One region of the Isoptericola sp. NPDC057391 genome, then DNA from elsewhere that is predicted to be linked to it. Evidence: riboswitches for the same ligand, from Rfam matches in the RefSeq annotation. Region 1 holds a riboswitch; each other region holds the start of a gene.
What was found. Region 1 has a riboswitch for thiamine pyrophosphate ahead of ACFUVW_RS14130 (bifunctional hydroxymethylpyrimidine kinase/phosphomethylpyrimidine kinase). Riboswitches for the same ligand answer to the same signal wherever they lie in the genome.

Region 1 (4,189 bases):
CGCCCTGGCCCTGACAGGTCGCCGGCCGGTCCCGTGCCTCAGTCGCGACGTCGCGCGAGGCGCAGCGTCACGAGCACGGCCGCGCCGGCGAGCACGACGACGCCGCCCGCGATGCCGAGCACCACGACCAGCTCCGAGGCGCCGGCGTCCCCGGCGGACGCACCGTCTGACGCACCCTCCGCCGCGCCGTCCGCCGCAGCGCCGGACGCGCCGTCCGACCCGTCGTCCTCGGCGGTCCCGGCCGGGGCGCACGGTGTCGCGTCCGCCGCGGGGGCGGCGGCCTCGGCCCCGGCGGGCGGGTCGTAGGTGAAGGAGAACCCGCCGCTGGTCGGGTGCCCGTCGGCCGACACGATCCGCCAGTCGACCGTGTACTCGCCGGCCTCGCCGAGCGCGACGGGCACCGACACGGTGCGGTCCTGCGTCGTCGGGCACCCGGTCGCGTAGTCGGTGCCGTCGGCGTCCGTCACGGTGACGACCGTGCTGGAGCCCTCGGCGGACAGGTCGAGCACCACGTCGTCGAACGTCACGTCGACGGACTCCGGAGGCTCGGTCACGGTCGACCCCGAGGCCGGCGACGTGCCGACGACGACGTTGTGGGCGCTCGCGGGCGCCGCCGCCCCGACGACCCCGGCCGTGCCGAGGCCGAGGGCGAGGGCGAGCGACCCGGTCGCGGCGAGGGCGCGTCGCGCGGCGCGGCCGCCCCGGGCGCTCACCGGCGCCCCGTGTCGTCGGAGGTGGCGCCGGAGGAGCCCGCCGGGGCCGCGGCGCGCGTGCGGGCGAGGGCGACCACGCCGGTGACGGCGCCCACCAGGCCGAGGCCCAGCCCGGCCGCGCCCAGCGCGAGCGGGAGCGTGCCGGGGTCGTCGCCGGACGTCGTCGCGTCCGTCGCCGCGCCGGCGGACCCGTCGGCGGCCTCGCCGGCCGCGGACGCCGTGCCGTGGTCGTCGTCCGCGTCGGCCGGCACGACCTGCAGGACGGGCGCCGGGAGCTCGGGCTCCGCGTCGCCGGACGCCACCTGGTCCCAGGCGACGACCTCGCCGTCGGAGTACGTCTGGGTGGCGGGCAGCGCGAGCGCCTCGACGCCGTCCGGGACGGCGCCGGCCGACACCGTGAACCGGAGGAACTCGCCCGGCGCGATGCCGGCGTCGGCGTCGTCGGCGGTCCACTCGATGCTCGCGGGCGCCTCGGTGACGGTGGTGCCGTGCACCTCGACCGGCTCGGGCAGCGGCGCCTGGGTGACCTTCGCGGTCCAGCCCGGGACGGGCTCGACGGACACGCTGGTGAACGGGGTGTCGGTGGGGAGGTCGACCTTCACCGCGGTGGTCGAGGCCTCGGCGGACTCGTTGGGGACCTTGAAGGTGAGGGTGGCGTACGACCCGGCCTCGGCGGCGTCGGGAGTCACGGTGACGTGCGCGGAGGCGGCGGCCGCGCCGAGCACGAGGGCCGGCAGGGCGAGGGCGGCGGCGCCGGCGAGGCGCCTCGGGGTGCGCGCAGGGGTGCGGGCAGGAATGGTCCTGGACATGGGTCTACTGCTCCTGGCTGTCAGGGGTGGTCGGTGGTCGTCGGACGACGAGGGACCCGCCCTTGTCCGACGGCGGACCAGGGCAGGTTCAGGCGGCGCGCGCGAGGGCGCCCGGGAGCAGCGGGGGTCCTCGTGGCGGGGTGCGCCGCAGGGCGCGGGTCCGGCGGGGGCGCCAGGTGCGCCCGCCGACGACGGCGGTCTCGCGGACGACGGGCGGAGCGGCGGGGCCCCGCACGAGCACCGCGACGTGGCGCAGGTGCTCCGCGACGTTGACGGCCGCCCGGTCGCCGGCGGCGAGCAGCAGCGCGGTGAGCAGCACCGCGGCCGCGTGCGCGGCGAGCATCCAGGACGTCGTCCCGGCGTCGTCCCCGTGGTGCAGGTGCAGCCCGCCGCCCGTCGCGGGCGCGAGGGAGCCCGGGCCCAGCGCGTGCAGGGCGTGCCCGTCGGCCGCGGCGCCGACCGTCGAGAGCGGCGTCGAGGGCGGCGTCGAGGCAGCGGCCCCCGCGCCCGCCGCGCCGAGCACGGACAGGGCCGTGTGCTGCACGAGCTGCAGCGCGACCATCGCGGGAAGCAGGCGGGGGAGCGTCAGACGGCGCCGGGCGGTCCACACCGCGAGGGGTGCCGTGAGCGCCACGACGACGAGCCAGGCGAGGGATGCCCCGGGGAGCGAGCCGCCGGCCAGCAGGTGGGCGGCGGCCGCGATGCTGAGCGTCGTGCCGGCGACGAGGAGCTCGCGCACACGACGGACGACCACGGGCACCCCCGCACCCTACCGCGCCGCGCGGGGGCTGCGGGGAGGCGGCGGAAGAGTCGGGTCCCCGCCTGGCAGGTGTCTCGCAGCGGGGCGAGGCGGGGCCCGACACGCGAGCCGGACGTCGGCCGACGCCCGCGCGGACCTGGGCTACGGTGGGCGGCACGACACGGGGTGCGTCCCGACCGGCCGTCGCCGCGACATCGTCGCGGCCGGCCTTCGGGCGCTGAGATCACACCCGTCGAACCTGATCTAGCTCGTACTAGCGAAGGGATGTCGACATGAGTGCGCGCGCACCTGAAGACAGCTCCGCCGGCCCCGCCGGCACCACCGTCCCTGCTCCCGCCGCGGCGCGCACGGAGCCACCGACCGCGACGCGGGGCACCCGCCCTCGCGTGCTGGCGGTCGCCGGGTCCGACCCGTCGGGGGGTGCCGGGATCCAGGCGGACCTCAAGTCGATCGCGGCCGCGGGCGGGTACGGGATGGCGGCCGTCACCGCCCTGACCGTGCAGAACACGCGGGGGGTGCGCGACGTGCACGTGCCGCCCGCCGCGGTCCTCGCCGCGCAGCTCGAGGCGGTCACCGACGACGTCGCGGTCGACGCCGTGAAGATCGGGATGCTCGCGTCCGCCCCGGTGGCCCGCGCCGTGGCCGCCTGGCTCGACGGCCTGCCGCGCGACCGTCCCGCCGAGTCCCGGCCCGCGACGGCGGCGCGCCCCGCCGTCGTGCTGGACCCGGTGATGGTGGCGACCAGCGGGGACCGGCTGCTCGACCCCGACGCCGAGCGGGCCGTGCGGGACCTCCTCGGGAGGGTGGACGTCGTGACGCCGAACCTGCCCGAGCTCGCGGTCCTCGCGCAGGAGCCCCTCGCCGCGGACTGGCCCGCGGCCCTCGAGCAGGCGCGGCGGCTGGCCGCCCGGCACGGGGTCCTGGTGGTGGCCAAGGGCGGGCACCTGGAGGCCGGGCGCGCGGCCGCCGAGGGTACCGAGAGCGACTGGGGCCCGGGTGCCCCGGACGCGCTCGTCGGCCCCGACGGCGTCCTGGTGGAGCTCCCCGGGCCGCGGCTGCGCAGCCGGTCCACCCACGGCACCGGCTGCTCGCTGTCCAGCGGGTTGGCCACGCGGTTCGCGCGCACGGGCGACTGGGCGCAGGCGCTGCGCAGCACGAAGGCGTGGCTGACCGCGGCGATCCGGGCGGGGGAGGCGCTGCGCGTCGGCGGCGGGAACGGCCCCGTCGACCACCTGGTGGGGCTGCGTGCGGGCGGCGCCGAGCCGCTCGTGCCGTCCCCGGCGAGCACTCCGGGCGCGCCCGGGGAGGTCGCCGGGGAGGACGTCGTCGCCCGGTGGTGGGCCGAGGCCGCGGGCGTGCGCGCCGCGATCGACGACCTGGCGTTCGTGCGGTCGCTGGGCGACGGGACGCTCGACGCCGACCACTTCCGCACCTACCTGGAGCAGGACGCGCTCTACCTGCGCGACTACGCGCGCTGCCTCGCACGGGCGAGCGAGCTCGCGCCCACGCGGGCCGAGCAGGCGTTCTGGGCCGGCGGCGCGCACGGCGCCCTGGTGACGGAGCTCGACCTGCACACGCGCTGGCTGGGAGGGGAGCCGCAGGACGTGCCCGCCAGCGCGACGACGGCCGCGTACCTCGACCACCTGCGCGCGGCCGGCGACGACTACGCGACGCTCGTGGCCGCCGTCCTGCCGTGCTACTGGATCTACCAGGACGTGGGGGAGCGGCTGGCCGCCCGCAACCACCCTGGTCACCCGTACGCGGCCTGGCTGGGCACCTACGCGGACGACGCGTTCGCGGACGCGACGCGGGAGGCGGTCGCCATCCTGCGGCGCGTCGCCGCGGCCGCCGACGGGGCCACCCGGGACCGGATGGCGACGGCGTTCCACGCGGCGTGCGAGCACGAG
Region 2 (4,189 bases), on a different contig from region 1:
CCGTGTCGGGGCGGGCGAGGAACGACGTCGCGCCGAACTCGCCGAGCGAGACGGCGAACGCGAACCCGATCGCGAGCCCCAGCGACCGCGCGCCCAGCGGGCCGTCCACGGTCCGCAGCACCCGCCCGGGCGCCGCCCCCAGCGTGGCGGCCGCCTCGCGCAGCCGCGGGTCGATCGCACGTAGCACGGGCAGCATGGTGCGCACCACGAGCGGGATCGCCACGACCGCCTGGGCGATCGGCACCAGCGCCCCGGAGGTCCGCAGGTCGACGTCGAGCCCGAGCGGCTTGTCCAGCGTGATGAGGAAGCCGAAGCCCACCGTCACGGCGGACACGCCCAGCGGCAGCATGAACGCGGCGTCGAGCACGCCGACGGCGCGCCGCAGCCCCGCCCGCCGCGGGCGCCGCGACACGACGAGCGCCACGAGACCGCCCACGACGACGGCGATCAGCGCGGCCCACGCCGCGGTGCGCAGCGAGTTGCCCAGCGCCTCCCACACGGTGACCGTCAGGGCGTTGCGCCCGCCGGTGGTGCCGAGGGCCACGTAGTTGTCGAGGCCCCAGGACCCGTCGGGGGCGCGCAGCGACCGGGTGACGAGCCCGGCCATGGGCAGCACGAGCAGCCCGGCGACCACGACGAGGGTGACGAGCGCGGGAGCGAGGTCCGTGCCGTCGGCGCCCGCGCGCAGCCGAAGCCGGTGCGCGGACACGCTGTCGCTCGTGAGCTGCAGCGCCCGCTCCCGCTTCGCCCGCGCGCGCGAGCTGACCAGCAGCGCGCCGGCGACGACGACGAGCTGCAGCACCGACAGCACGGCCGCCGACCGCAGGTCGAGGAACTGGGTGGTGCGCGTCCAGATCTCCGTCTCGATCGTGCCGTAGCGCAGGCCGCCGAGGACCAGGACGACGCCGAACGCCGTCGCACAGAAGAGGAACACCACCGCGGCGGCCGACGCGATCGCCGGACCGAGCGCCGGCAGCGTCACCGTGCGGAACGCCCGCCAGGGCGTCGCGCCGAGCGCACGGGCGGCCTGCTCGGCACGCGGGTCGAGCCGCTCCCACATGCCGCCGACGGTGCGCACCACCACCGCGTAGTTGAAGAACACCAGCGCCAGCACGATGCCGGCGAAGCTCTCCTCCAGGTGCGCCCACCCGAGTGGGCCGCCGGGCGCGAAGAGCGCGCGGAACGCGACACCGACGACGACGCTCGGCAGCACGAACGGCACCGTCACGAGGCCGCGCACCAGCGTGCGACCGCGGAACCAGCACCGGTACAGCACGTACGCGCCGGGCAGCCCCAGCAGCACCGAAAGCAGTGTGCCGGCGAGCGCCTGGGCCAGCGTCTGCCCGACGATCCGCCACGTGCGGTCCTGGGACAGCACCTCCGCGAAGCCGGACAGGTCGAGCGCGCGCCCCGCCGCGGTCTCGGTGAAGAACCCCTGCAGGACGAGCGACACCACCGGCCACGCGAAGAAGACCGCGAGGAAGCCCAGCGGGAGCACGACGGCGGCGCCCCAGCCGAGCCAGGCCCCCCAGCGGCCTGCGTGGACCCCGCGCGTCAGCCGACGACGATCGTCGTCCACTGCTCGATCCACTCGTCGCGGTGCGCGGCGACGTCCGCGGGCGCCACCTCGAACGGCTCGTCGGCCAGGGGCGCGAACTGCTGCCAGTCGGCGGGCAGCTCCACGTCCGGGTCGGCCGGGTACATGTACATCTGGCCGGGCACGTCGGCCTGGAACTCGGCGCTCGTCAGGAAGTCGACGAGCTTCTTGGCGCCCTCGGGGTTCTCGGCGCCGGCCAGCACGCCCGCGTACTCGACCTGGCGGAAGCAGGTCTCGAGCATCGCGCTCGTGGTCGAGGACTTCCCGTCCTCGGTCACCGTGAACGCGGGCGACGTCGCATAGGACAGCGCGATCGGCCGCTGACCGCCCTCGCCGGCGCCGGAGAAGTCGACGTAGTACGCGTCCTCCCAGCTCTCCGCCACCTTGACGCCGTTGTCGCGGAGGTCGGCCCAGTAGGCCTCCCAGCCGTCGGTGCCGAAGGCCCCGATCGTCGCGAGCAGGAACGCGAGGCCGGGCGACGACGTCGCGGGGTTGGTGACGACGGTGAGGTCCCGGTACGCCGGCTTCGCGAGATCCTCCAGCGTGGTCGGGGGCGTGACGCCGTGCTCGGCGAACCAGCCGTCGTCGAGGTTCATGCAGACGTCGCCCACGTCGACCGGCGTCAGCGTGCCGGCCAGGTCGTCGGGGGCGTAGGCCGCGACCTGCGGGTCGAGGTCGGCCGGCTGGTACTCCTCGAACACCCCGGCGTCCACGGCCCGCGACGCGTAGGTGTTGTCCACGCCGAAGACGACGTCGCCCAGCGGCGCGTCCTTGGTGAGCACGAGCTGGTTCACCAGCGTGCCCGCGTCGCCCGGGGCCACCTGCTCGACGGTGAGGCCGGACTCCTTCTCGAACGCGGCCAGGACCTCCTCGGAGACGGCGAACGAGTCGTGGGTGACGAGCGTGACCGTGCTCGACGCCGCGCCGCTCGCGCCGCTCGCGTCGCCCGACGGCGTCCCGCCGCCGCACGCCGCCAGCAGCGGCAGCAGCGCGACGACGCCCGTGGTCGCTGCCGTGGTCCTCAGCTTCATGCTGTCCTCCTCAAGGTGCGAGAAGGGGGTCCTGCGGGCGCCCGGCACCGTCGTGGTGCTGACGTCCGCAGGGAACGAGATTCCCGACTTCCTCCACCGGTGCTAACCGGATCAGGTTCGAGGGTCTGCGGCGGTCCGCACTCTCAGCGCCGCTGGGCGCTCCCCTGTCGTATCACCACGAGCCTACCCGTCGACGCCGCGCTACCGTGGTCCCGTCCTCGGCCTCGGGGTGTGACGTGCCTGACGTGCCGTGACGCCGCCCGGCGGTCGCGGACGCACGCGAGACGACGCGCGGTCATGCCGAGGCCGCGCCGAGACCTATCGAGGGAGAGCACGTGACGGACACCGAGCAGCCGCTGGGCGTGAAGGTCGGCACGGTGGTGCTGACGATCGCCGCCGGGTGGGTCGCGCAGAAGCTGATCGGGGTGGTCTGGGAGAAGGCGACGGGCAGCGTGGCGCCCACCAACGTGGACGACGACGAGCTCTCCATCATCCAGGCCGTCACCTTCGCGGCGGTATCGGGCGGCGTCGCGGTGCTCGCGAAGCGCCTCGCCCGCCAGGGCGCCGTGCGCGCGGCCGCCCGCTTCGTCCCCGGCCGCTGACCGCCCGCGGTCGACGCTCGCCGCCGCGTCCCGTCGAGCCCTGTCAGTGGCTCGCGCGGGGGCGCCGGCGGGCGAGCTGTGCGTCGTGGCCGTGCGGCCGGTCCACCGGTCGCACGGCGGCGAGCGCCTGGCTCAGGCGGTCCGCCGCGTCCTTCGCGGGCGGCGCCGACCGGACCACCTCCGCCGCCGTGAGCGCGGCGTCGCGGTCCCCGACGGGTCGCGCGAGCTCCTTCATCACCTGCTCCCCCGCCGACTGGGCGGAGACGCCCACCTGGGCGCCCACGTCGGCGAGCACCTCGGTGGCCACCGACTCGTCCACGCCGCAGACAGCCATGATGGCGCCCTTGGCCTGCTCGGCGGCCGCGGCGGCGACGAACGCGCGGGAGACCGCGCGATGCGCCTCGCGCTCCAGCGCGTCGCGCACGACCGGGCTCGCGTCGATGACGTAGCCGACGATCTGCGACGAGGCGCCGTCGTTCCCGTGCCGCCCCTGCCCGGTGACGACGACCGTGTGCGTGCGCCCGTGGTCGTCCACGACGCGGTGGGCCCCCGAGAACGGCCGCCCGGCGCCCAGCGCGACCACCGCCGTCCGCGAGAGCCGCTCGCGGTCGTCCGGGTGCAGGTGGGCGCGCAGCACCTCCGGTCCCGGCACGACGGCGCCGGGCTCGCGCCCGAAGATCCGGAAGACCTCGTCCGACCACCACCACTCCCCCGTGGCGACGTCGACCCGGTACCGGCCGACGAGCAGCTGGCTCCCGGCGCCCAGAAGCTCCGCGAGGGCGACGAGCTCGCGACGCGGTGGGTCGTTGGGCGTGCTGGACATCGAGGCTCACCCCCAGTGCCGTGCAGCGGGGTCCGGCGCACAGTTCTCCTGGCCTCACCACGGTACCGGCACGGCACGACACCGCCACCGCACGCCGGGTGACGTGCGGTGGCGGTGCAGGGTTGGGCGTCGTGCG
Region 3 (4,189 bases), on a different contig from region 1:
AGCCGGTCGGCCGCCTCGACGAGGCCGATCGGGTCGGGCAGCAGGGTGACGTCGTCCGCGATGACCTCGAGCTTGACCCAGTCGGTGCCGCAGGCCTCGCGCGCGAGCTGCGCCGTGAGCACGGCCTCGGCGACCGAGAAGCAGCCCGCCGTGTTGGGCAGGGCGCGGATGCCGAGGCGCTCCAGGAGGCCCCAGATGCCGCCGTCCTCCGCGCCCGTGCCGCCGGGGCGCACCGCGACGCGGCGCATCGCGACCGTCGTGAGCCCGGTGCCGGACGCGACCAGCGCGTCCTCGAGCGTCATGAGGTTCGACGCGCCGCCCGTGCCCATGACGAGGCGCGAGCCGATCTCGGTGCCCGCGACCACGAGCGGGTCGACGAGGGTGATGGTGCTGGTCGGGCTGGTCATGTCTTCTCCGTGCATCCTGGTCAGCCGCCCTGGACGGCGGTGACGATCTCGACCCGGTCGCCGGGCGCGATCCGGGTGCCGGCCCACAGTCCGCGGGGCACGACGGCGTCGTTGACGGCGACGGCGATGCCCTGGACGGAGCCGTCCGCCACGAACGCGGGGACGAGGGCCGCGACGACGGCCTCGACGCCGTCGCCGTGCGGTCCGTCGAGCGGATAGGCCTCGCCGTTGACGACGGCGGTGCGGACGGCAGGGGTGGCGGTCATCGGGCGGCTCCTTCGGGGAGTGGTCTGTCGGCGGGACGGCCGGCGGGCGCGAAGCGTCGTGGGTCGGCGGCGGACAGCGCCGCGTCGGGGGGAGGCGCTCCGGTCACCTCCGCCACGACCGCGTCGGCGGTGACCGGCGCGAGCAGCACCCCGTTGCGGCCGTGCCCGACGGCGGCGAGCAGGCCCGGGACGGCGCTGGCGCCGACCAGCGGCAGGTTGTCGGGGGTGGCCGGGCGGGCGCGCGGGGTGACGTCGACGAGCGCGGCCTCGTCGATCCCGGGCACGAGCGCGCGGGCGTCGCGCAGCAGCGCGAACACGCCGCCGGCCTCGGCGCGCCGGTCGTCGGGGCGCTCCTCGCTGGTGGCCCCCACGACGACCTCGCGGTGCCCCGGCCCGCTGCCCGGCCCCGCGCCGGAGCCCGGGGCCCTCGGGACGACGTACACCGGCCGGCCCTGCACGGTGCCGCGCACCACGTGCTCCAGCGCGAGCTCCGGGCCGGCGTCCAGGCGCAGCGTGACCCCCTTGACGGGGCGCACCGGGACGCGGACCTCGGGCACGGCGTCGAGCAGCGAGGGCGTGGCGCCGTGGCCGGTCGCGAGCACGACGGCGCCCGTGGCGTGCCGCGTGCCGGCGTCGTCGTGCACCGCCACGACCCGGCCCGCGGCGTCGCGCTCGAGGCGCACCGCGGCGCGACGGACCAGGGCGGGGCCGAGGGCCGCGCACAGCGCGGCGTGCGCGGCGCGCGGGTCGACGGCCAGGTCGCCGTCGACGACGGCCGCCCCGGCGAGCCGCGGCCCGAGGTACGGCTCGCGCCGGCGCGCGTCGGCCACGGAGACCTCCGCGGAGGCGAGCCCCCACCCCCGGTGCAGCGCCAGCACGCGGCGCAGCAGCGCGAGGTCGTCGGCGTCGTACGCGACGGCGAGCGAGCCGGCGCGCAGCAGCGGGACGTCGTGACCGGTCGCCGCGGTCAGGTCGGCGGCGAACGCGGGCCAGCGGGCGGCCGACGCGACGTTGAGGCGGGTGAGCTCCCGCTCGCCGAAGTCGGCCTCGCTCACGGCGGCGAGCATCCCCGCGGCCGCGCGGGTGGCGCCGTCGCCGGGCGACGGGTCGAGCACCGTGACGGACAGCCCCGCGTCCGCGGCCCGCCAGGCGACGGCGAGGCCGACGATCCCACCGCCCACCACGACGACGTCGCGGGCGGAGGCGCCCGCGGGAACGGATCCCGGAGCGGGTGCAGAGGTGGGCATGTGCGCTCCCTTCGCTGGCATGACCCAGATCAGGTTCGACGGTCGGCTCCTACGCCCTCTCAGCCCCGAGCGGGGCTCCCGTGCGCGGCCACTGTAACCCGGGCCGTGGTTACCCTGGCCGGCGTGACCACGACCACGCCCGCTGCCGACGCGGCCCGCGCTCGCCTCGCCGACGCCCGCCTCGCCGACGCCCGCCTGTACCTGTGCACCGACGCCCGCGAGGAGCGGGGCGACCTGGAGGACTTCCTGCACGCGGCGCTCGCGGGCGGCGTGGACGTCGTGCAGCTGCGGGACAAGTCGCTCGACGTCGCGCGCGAGCTCGAGCTGCAGGAGGTCGTGGCCCGCGTCGCCGCCGAGCACGACGCGCTCTGGGCGGTGAACGACCGGGCCGACGTCGCCAAGGTCGCCGGGGCGCCCGTGGTGCACATGGGCCAGCGCGACCTGCCCGTGCCCGCCGTGCGGTCCCTGCTCGGCGCGGCGCCCGTGCTGGGCCGGTCCACCCACTCGGCGGCCCAGGCCGCCGAGGCCGAGGCGGACCCGGACGTCGACTACTTCTGCGTCGGCCCCCTGTGGGCCACGCCCACCAAGCCCGGCCGCGCGGCCGTCGGCCTCGACCTGCTGCGCGAGGTCGCCGCGACCCGCCCCACGACGCCGTGGTTCGCCATCGGCGGCGTCGACGCCGAGCGCCTGGACGACGTGCTCGACGCCGGTGCCACCCGCATCGTCGTCGTGCGGGCGATCACGCAGGCTCCCGACCCCGAGCGCGCGGCGCGCGAGCTGCGGGAGCGGCTGGCCTGAGCGACGCCGGCGCACGTGCCGCGTCGAGGTGACCTACCCCACCGCGTGACCCGTGGGACGGGCCGGGGAGCGGGGTCGTCCGGCGGCTACGATGGCTCGGTGACGTCTCCCGCCACCGACACCCCCACCACCGCCGACCTGGCGCCCACGCCGCGTCCCGTGCTCGTCGTCGACTTCGGCGCCCAGTACGCGCAGCTCATCGCGCGCCGCGTGCGCGAGGCCAGCGTCTACTCCGAGATCGTGCCGCACACGTTCACCACGGAGCAGATGCTCGCCAAGGACCCGGCGGCCATTATCCTGTCGGGCGGCCCGTCGTCGGTGTACGCCACGGGCGCGCCGTTCGTCGACCCGGCCCTGTTCGAGGCCGGTGTGCCGGTGCTCGGCATCTGCTACGGCTTCCAGGCGATGGCGCAGGCGCTCGGCGGCACCGTCGCGCAGACGGGGCAGCGGGAGTACGGCGGCACCGAGGTCGAGGTGTGCGAGGCGGGCGTGCTGCTGGCCGGCACCCCCGACCACCAGACCACCTGGATGAGCCACGGCGACTCCGTGCACGCCGCGCCCGAGGGCTTCCAGGTGCTCGCGACGTCGTCCGGCTCGCCCGTCGCCGCGTTCGAGGACACCGGCCGCCGCCTGTACGGCGTGCAGTGGCACCCCGAGGTCAAGCACTCCGCCCACGGCCAGGCCGTGCTGGAGAAGTTCCTCTACGAGGGCGCCGGCCTGAAGCCCGACTGGACGCCCGGCAACGTCATCGCCGACCAGGTCGCCGCGATCCGCGCGCAGGTCGGCGACGCGCGCGTCATCTGCGCGCTGTCCGGCGGCGTGGACTCCGCCGTCGCCGCCGCGCTCGTGCAGCGCGCCGTCGGCGACCAGCTCACCTGCGTCCACGTGGACCACGGCCTGCTGCGCGAGGGCGAGGTCGAGCAGATCGAGCGCGACTTCGTCGCCTCCACGGGTGTGAAGCTCATCATCCGCGACGAGAAGGAGCGGTTCCTGTCCGCCCTCGCCGGGGTGAGCGACCCGGAGACGAAGCGCAAGATCATCGGCCGCGAGTTCATCCGCGTGTTCGAGGACGCGCAGCGCGACATCGTCGCCGAGGCCGGCGAGCACGGCGAGGAGGTCAAGTTCCTCGTGCAGGGCACGCTCTACCCCGACGTCGTCGAGTCCGGCGGCGGCGAGGGCGCGGCCAACATCAAGAGCCACCACAACGTGGGCGGCCTCCCCGACGACCTGCAGTTCGAGCTCGTCGAGCCGCTGCGCACCCTGTTCAAGGACGAGGTCCGCGCCGTGGGCCGCGAGCTCGGCGTGCCGGAGGAGATCGTCTCCCGCCAGCCCTTCCCGGGCCCCGGCCTCGGCATCCGCATCGTCGGCGAGGTCACCGCCGAGCGCCTCGAGACGCTCCGCAAGGCCGACGCCATCGCGCGCGCCGAGCTCACCAAGGCCGGCCTGGACGACGAGATCTGGCAGTGCCCCG
Region 4 (4,189 bases), on a different contig from region 1:
CCGGGCGCAGGCCGGCCAACCGGTGTGGTACCTGGTGCCGGACGGCGTGGTCCAGTACATCGCCAAGCACGGTCTGTATCGAGGTCTCGATGAGTGACAACAACCCGTCCCGCCCGCTGACCCGCCGCGAGATCCGCGAGCGGGAGCAGGCGGCCGCCGCCGCGCAGGCGAGCGCCGGCCCGCCGGCGCCGTCGGGGCCGGAGCACGGCGCGCCCGCCGCGAGGTCGCCGTTCGCCCCGCCCCCCGCGCAGGCGCCCGCGCCGCGGTTCCCCGCACCGGCGACCAGCGCGCCGTCGCGCCGCTCGCTCCGCGAGCAGAGCCCGGCGCCCGCCCCGGCCCCCGCGCCGATGGTGCGGCCGCCGTCCACCTCCGCCGGCGTGCGCGGGCTGGACGAGACGGGCCGGCTGGCCCCGATCCAGCGGCCCACCGGCGAGATGTCCCGCGCCGTCGCCCCGACGCCCTCGGTGCGTCCCGCGGCGCCGTCCGGCGCCCCGGCCGCGCCGCCCGCGCGCCCCTCGACCCGCCGCGACCAGGGCGCCGCCCCGACGGGCGCCGCGACCGGGCTCGGGCTGCCGCCGCTGGCGGCGCCGGCGAGCGCCCCGTCCACGGCGGCCCCGGCGGCCAGCCCGCCGGCCACGGTCGCGCCGCGCCCCGACGGCCCCGCCCGCCGTTCCCCGTTCGGGACGACCGGCACCTCCTCGCCGTTCGGCACCACGTCCGCGTCGGCGTCGGCGCCGCCCGCGCAGGCGGGCCCCGCACCGGCCCCGAGCGCGACGCCGCCGGCCGCCTCCACGTCGGTGGCGCCCCCGCTGCCCTGGGCGAGCCCGACCACCGAGCGGCCCGCGTCCGTGCCGCCGTCCCGCCCCGCGGCGGGGCCCGCGCAGCCGTCGGCCGCGCCGGAGCGCCCCGCCGCGTCGCCGTTCGACGCGCTGGTCGCGTCGGAGCAGCCCGTCCGCGCGCGCTCGGCCGCGCCGCCGGAGGACGAGGACGACGACGAGGACTGGGACGAGCCCGAGGCGTCGTACACCTGGCTGCACTACATCGTCCTCGTGGTCGTCGCGTTCGTGCTGGGGCTCCTGGTCTGGAAGCTGCTGCTCCAGGCGCCCGACGACAGCGACTTCCAGACCGACGCCGCCGCGCCCGCGGCCGCCGTCTCCCTCACGTACGAGCACCCCGGAGCCGCTGCATGACCGCTAGCCCCCGCGCCGTCGAGCTGGCGGTCGTCGCCGCCCGGGCCGCGTCGGACCGCAAGGCGCAGGAGATCATCGCGCTGGACGTGAGCGACCAGCTGGTGCTCACGGACGTGTTCCTCATCGCGTCCGGCACGAACGAGCGGCAGGTCTCGGCCATTGTGGACGCCGTCGAGGAGGCGATGTTCCTCGCGGGGTCCAAGCCGATCCGCCGCGAGGGCAAGGCGCAGGCGCGGTGGGTGCTGCTGGACTTCGGCGAGGTCGTCGTGCACGTGCAGCACGCCGAGGACCGGGTGTACTACGCGCTCGAGCGCCTGTGGAAGGACTGCCCGGCCGTCGAGCTGCCGGAGGACGCGCGCGGCGGGGACGGCGCGGCGGCCGCCGCCGAGTACGGCGACGGCGAGGGCGACGGCGCGATCCGTCTCGCGGGCGACGAGTGACGGCCGGCACCGTCGTCCTGCTGCGGCACGCCCGCACCGCCTACAACGCGTCGCTGCGGCTGCAGGGGCAGATCGACATCCCGCTCGACGAGGTCGGGCGCTGGCAGGCGACGGAGGGCGGTTCCGCCCTCGCGTCGTCGCACCGGGCGACGCGCATCGTGTCGTCCGACCTGGGCCGCGCCGTCGAGACGGCGGCCGCGTACGCGGAGGCGCTCGGCGGGGCGCCCGTCGTCACGGACGAGCGACTGCGCGAGCGCGGTTTCGGCGCCTGGGAGGGCCTCACCGGCGCGGAGCTGCAGGAGCGATGGCCCGAGGAGTATGCGGCCTGGCGCCTGGGCGCCGAGCCCGTGGGCGCGGGGGCCGAGACGAAGGCGGCGGTCGCGCAGCGCATGGCCGAGGCCGTGGCCGGGCACGCCGCGGACCTGGACGACGACGCGACGCTCGTCGTGGTCTCGCACGGCGCCGCCATCTCGCTGGCGGTCACGGCGCTGCTCGGGCTCGACCCGACCACCTGGCGCGGGCTCGCGGGCATGCACAACGTGCACTGGTCGCACCTGCACCGTGCGGGCGAGGGGGCCGTGCCGGCCTGGCGCCTCGTGGCGCACAACGTGGGCGCGGGCTACCCGCTGGACCGCTGGCAGGCGGGGCCGGACTGGAATTTGGAACCTGGCCCGAAGTCTGCCTAAGATATCGACGTTCCCGAGGGGCGCAAGCCCGGAGGAACACACCGAATCAGACGAATCGCCCGGTCGCCGCCGGCCGCGAGAGTCGGTTCTCGGGGCTGTGGCGCAGCTGGTAGCGCACCTGCATGGCATGCAGGGGGTCAGGGGTTCGAGTCCCCTCAGCTCCACCCCGTCGAGAAGGCCCGGAACCTCATGGTTCCGGGCCTTCTTGCGTGACCAGGGGTTTCACGGTGCGGGACGCCCTTGCGCCGGCGCCGTGGTCGCCTAAGGTCGGACCTGCGGTCGCGTCGTCGGCCGTCACATCTGAAGACACCCATGACAGGGGAGCGCCGTCGAAGGGGCGCTGAGAGTGCGGGCACAGCCGCAGACCCTTGGAACCTGCTCCGGTTAGCACCGGCGAAGGGAGTTACCTGGAATGTCCGCGCCCGAAACCGCTTCGCGCCCCGTGCGCAGCACCCTCCGCGCGTCCCTGCGGTACCGCACCGTCGACCTCGTCACGGTGGCCATGCTCGGCGTGGCCGTCGGCGTCGTCTTCTGGGGCTGGACCCAGCTCTACCACCTGCTCTCCGCCGGGCTGGCGGTCGCGTTCCCGCCGGCCACCGGGCTGCTCGGCGGCGGCTGGCTGCTCGGCGGCGTGCTGGGCGGGCTGATCGTCCGCCGCCCCGGCGCGGCGCTGCTCACCGAGGTCGTCGCCGCCAGCGTCGAGGCCCTGCTCGGTGCCGGCTGGGGCTTCTCGGCGATCGTCTCCGGCGTCGTCCAGGGCGTCGGCGCCGAGCTCGTGCTCGCCCTGTTCCTCTACCGCCGCTTCGGCACCGCAGTCGCGGCCATGGCGGGCGCGGCGGCGGGCGCGTGCGGCGCCGTCTACGAGTGGTTCGCGTACTACCCGGACTGGGAGTGGAGCTTCCGGCTGGCGTACCTCGGCCTGTTCGCGCTGTCCGGCGCGCTGCTCGCCGGCCTCGGGGGAGCGGCGCTCGTGCGCGCCCTCGCCCGGGCCGGCGTGCTCGACGCGTTCGGGCCGGGGCGCGACCTCGCCGACCGTGCCGTCGACCGCTCCCCGGCCTGACGGCGTGGCGCGCGACGACGTCCGGGCGCGCGTGCGGGGGCTGCGCTGGCGGCCCACCGGGCGCGCGGCCCCGACGATCGAGGGCCTCGACCTCACCGTCGGCGTGGGGGAGCGCGTCGGGCTGGTCGGCCCCAGCGGGACGGGCAAGTCGACCGTGCTGCACGCCCTGGCCGGAGTGCTGGGTGACCCGCTGCCCGGCGAGCTGTCCGGCACCGTGCACGTGGACGGCGGGGTGGGCCTCGTCCCGCAGGACCCGGGATCCGCGGTCGTCGCGGCACGGATCGGACGGGACGTCGCCTTCGGCCCCGAGAACGCCGGCCTACCGCGGGCGGAGATCCGGCGCCGCGCCGGTGAGGCCCTGGACCGGGTCGGGCTGCGGTACCCGCCCGAGCGGCCGACGTCGGCCCTCTCGGGCGGGGAGCTGCAGCGGCTCGCGCTCGCGGGGGCGCTGGCGTGCGCACCCGGCCTGCTGCTCCTGGACGAGCCGACCGCGATGCTCGACCCCGCCGCCGCGGACGAGGTGCGCGCCGCCGTCGTCGGGGCCCTGGAGGGCACGGACACGTCCCTCGTCGTGGTCGACCACCACGTCGGGCCGTGGCTCGAGCGCCTCGACCGCGTCGTGGTGCTCGGGCCCGGCGGCCGGGTGACGCATGACGTCGCACCCGCCGCGCTGCGGGACGGCCCGACCGGCCTGCGGGACGAGCTGACCCGCGCGGGGGTCTGGCTGCCGGGCGTGCCGGCGCCCGCGCCGCTGGAGGTGCCCGGGGCCCTGGTGGCGCCGGACGGAACCGGGCCGGAGGTCGCGGCCGACGG

Region 2: linked by a shared signal. The riboswitch ahead of ACFUVW_RS10705 (thiamine ABC transporter substrate binding subunit) and the one ahead of ACFUVW_RS14130 (bifunctional hydroxymethylpyrimidine kinase/phosphomethylpyrimidine kinase) in region 1 are both predicted to bind thiamine pyrophosphate.
Region 3: linked by a shared signal. The riboswitch ahead of thiO (glycine oxidase ThiO) and the one ahead of ACFUVW_RS14130 (bifunctional hydroxymethylpyrimidine kinase/phosphomethylpyrimidine kinase) in region 1 are both predicted to bind thiamine pyrophosphate.
Region 4: linked by a shared signal. The riboswitch ahead of ACFUVW_RS02560 (ECF transporter S component) and the one ahead of ACFUVW_RS14130 (bifunctional hydroxymethylpyrimidine kinase/phosphomethylpyrimidine kinase) in region 1 are both predicted to bind thiamine pyrophosphate.

Annotation. Positions count from the first base shown of each region.
Region 1 covers NZ_JBHVBO010000113.1:9,956-14,144, reverse strand. Annotated here, with positions in the region: gene ACFUVW_RS14145 (copper resistance protein CopC) at 39-713, opposite strand; gene ACFUVW_RS14140 (YcnI family protein) at 710-1,522, opposite strand; gene ACFUVW_RS14135 (hypothetical protein) at 1,611-2,282, opposite strand; TPP riboswitch at 2,434-2,564, shown strand; gene ACFUVW_RS14130 (bifunctional hydroxymethylpyrimidine kinase/phosphomethylpyrimidine kinase) at 2,555-4,189, shown strand, end outside.
Region 2 covers NZ_JBHVBO010000068.1:2,943-7,131, reverse strand. Annotated here, with positions in the region: gene ACFUVW_RS10710 (ABC transporter permease) at 1-1,579, opposite strand, end outside; gene ACFUVW_RS10705 (thiamine ABC transporter substrate binding subunit) at 1,555-2,628, opposite strand; TPP riboswitch at 2,700-2,804, opposite strand; gene ACFUVW_RS10700 (DUF4235 domain-containing protein) at 2,964-3,230, shown strand; gene ACFUVW_RS10695 (PAS domain-containing protein) at 3,274-4,053, opposite strand.
Region 3 covers NZ_JBHVBO010000188.1:520-4,708, forward strand. Annotated here, with positions in the region: gene ACFUVW_RS17875 (thiazole synthase) at 1-407, opposite strand, end outside; gene thiS (sulfur carrier protein ThiS) at 428-673, opposite strand; gene thiO (glycine oxidase ThiO) at 670-1,920, opposite strand; TPP riboswitch at 1,910-2,012, opposite strand; gene thiE (thiamine phosphate synthase) at 2,044-2,718, shown strand; gene guaA (glutamine-hydrolyzing GMP synthase) at 2,818-4,189, shown strand, end outside.
Region 4 covers NZ_JBHVBO010000009.1:6,424-10,612, forward strand. Annotated here, with positions in the region: gene nadD (nicotinate-nucleotide adenylyltransferase) at 1-97, shown strand, start outside; gene ACFUVW_RS02540 (hypothetical protein) at 90-1,190, shown strand; gene rsfS (ribosome silencing factor) at 1,187-1,630, shown strand; gene ACFUVW_RS02550 (histidine phosphatase family protein) at 1,627-2,316, shown strand; tRNA gene ACFUVW_RS02555 (tRNA-Ala) at 2,408-2,480, shown strand; TPP riboswitch at 2,624-2,735, shown strand; gene ACFUVW_RS02560 (ECF transporter S component) at 2,759-3,376, shown strand; gene ACFUVW_RS02565 (ABC transporter ATP-binding protein) at 3,381-4,189, shown strand, end outside.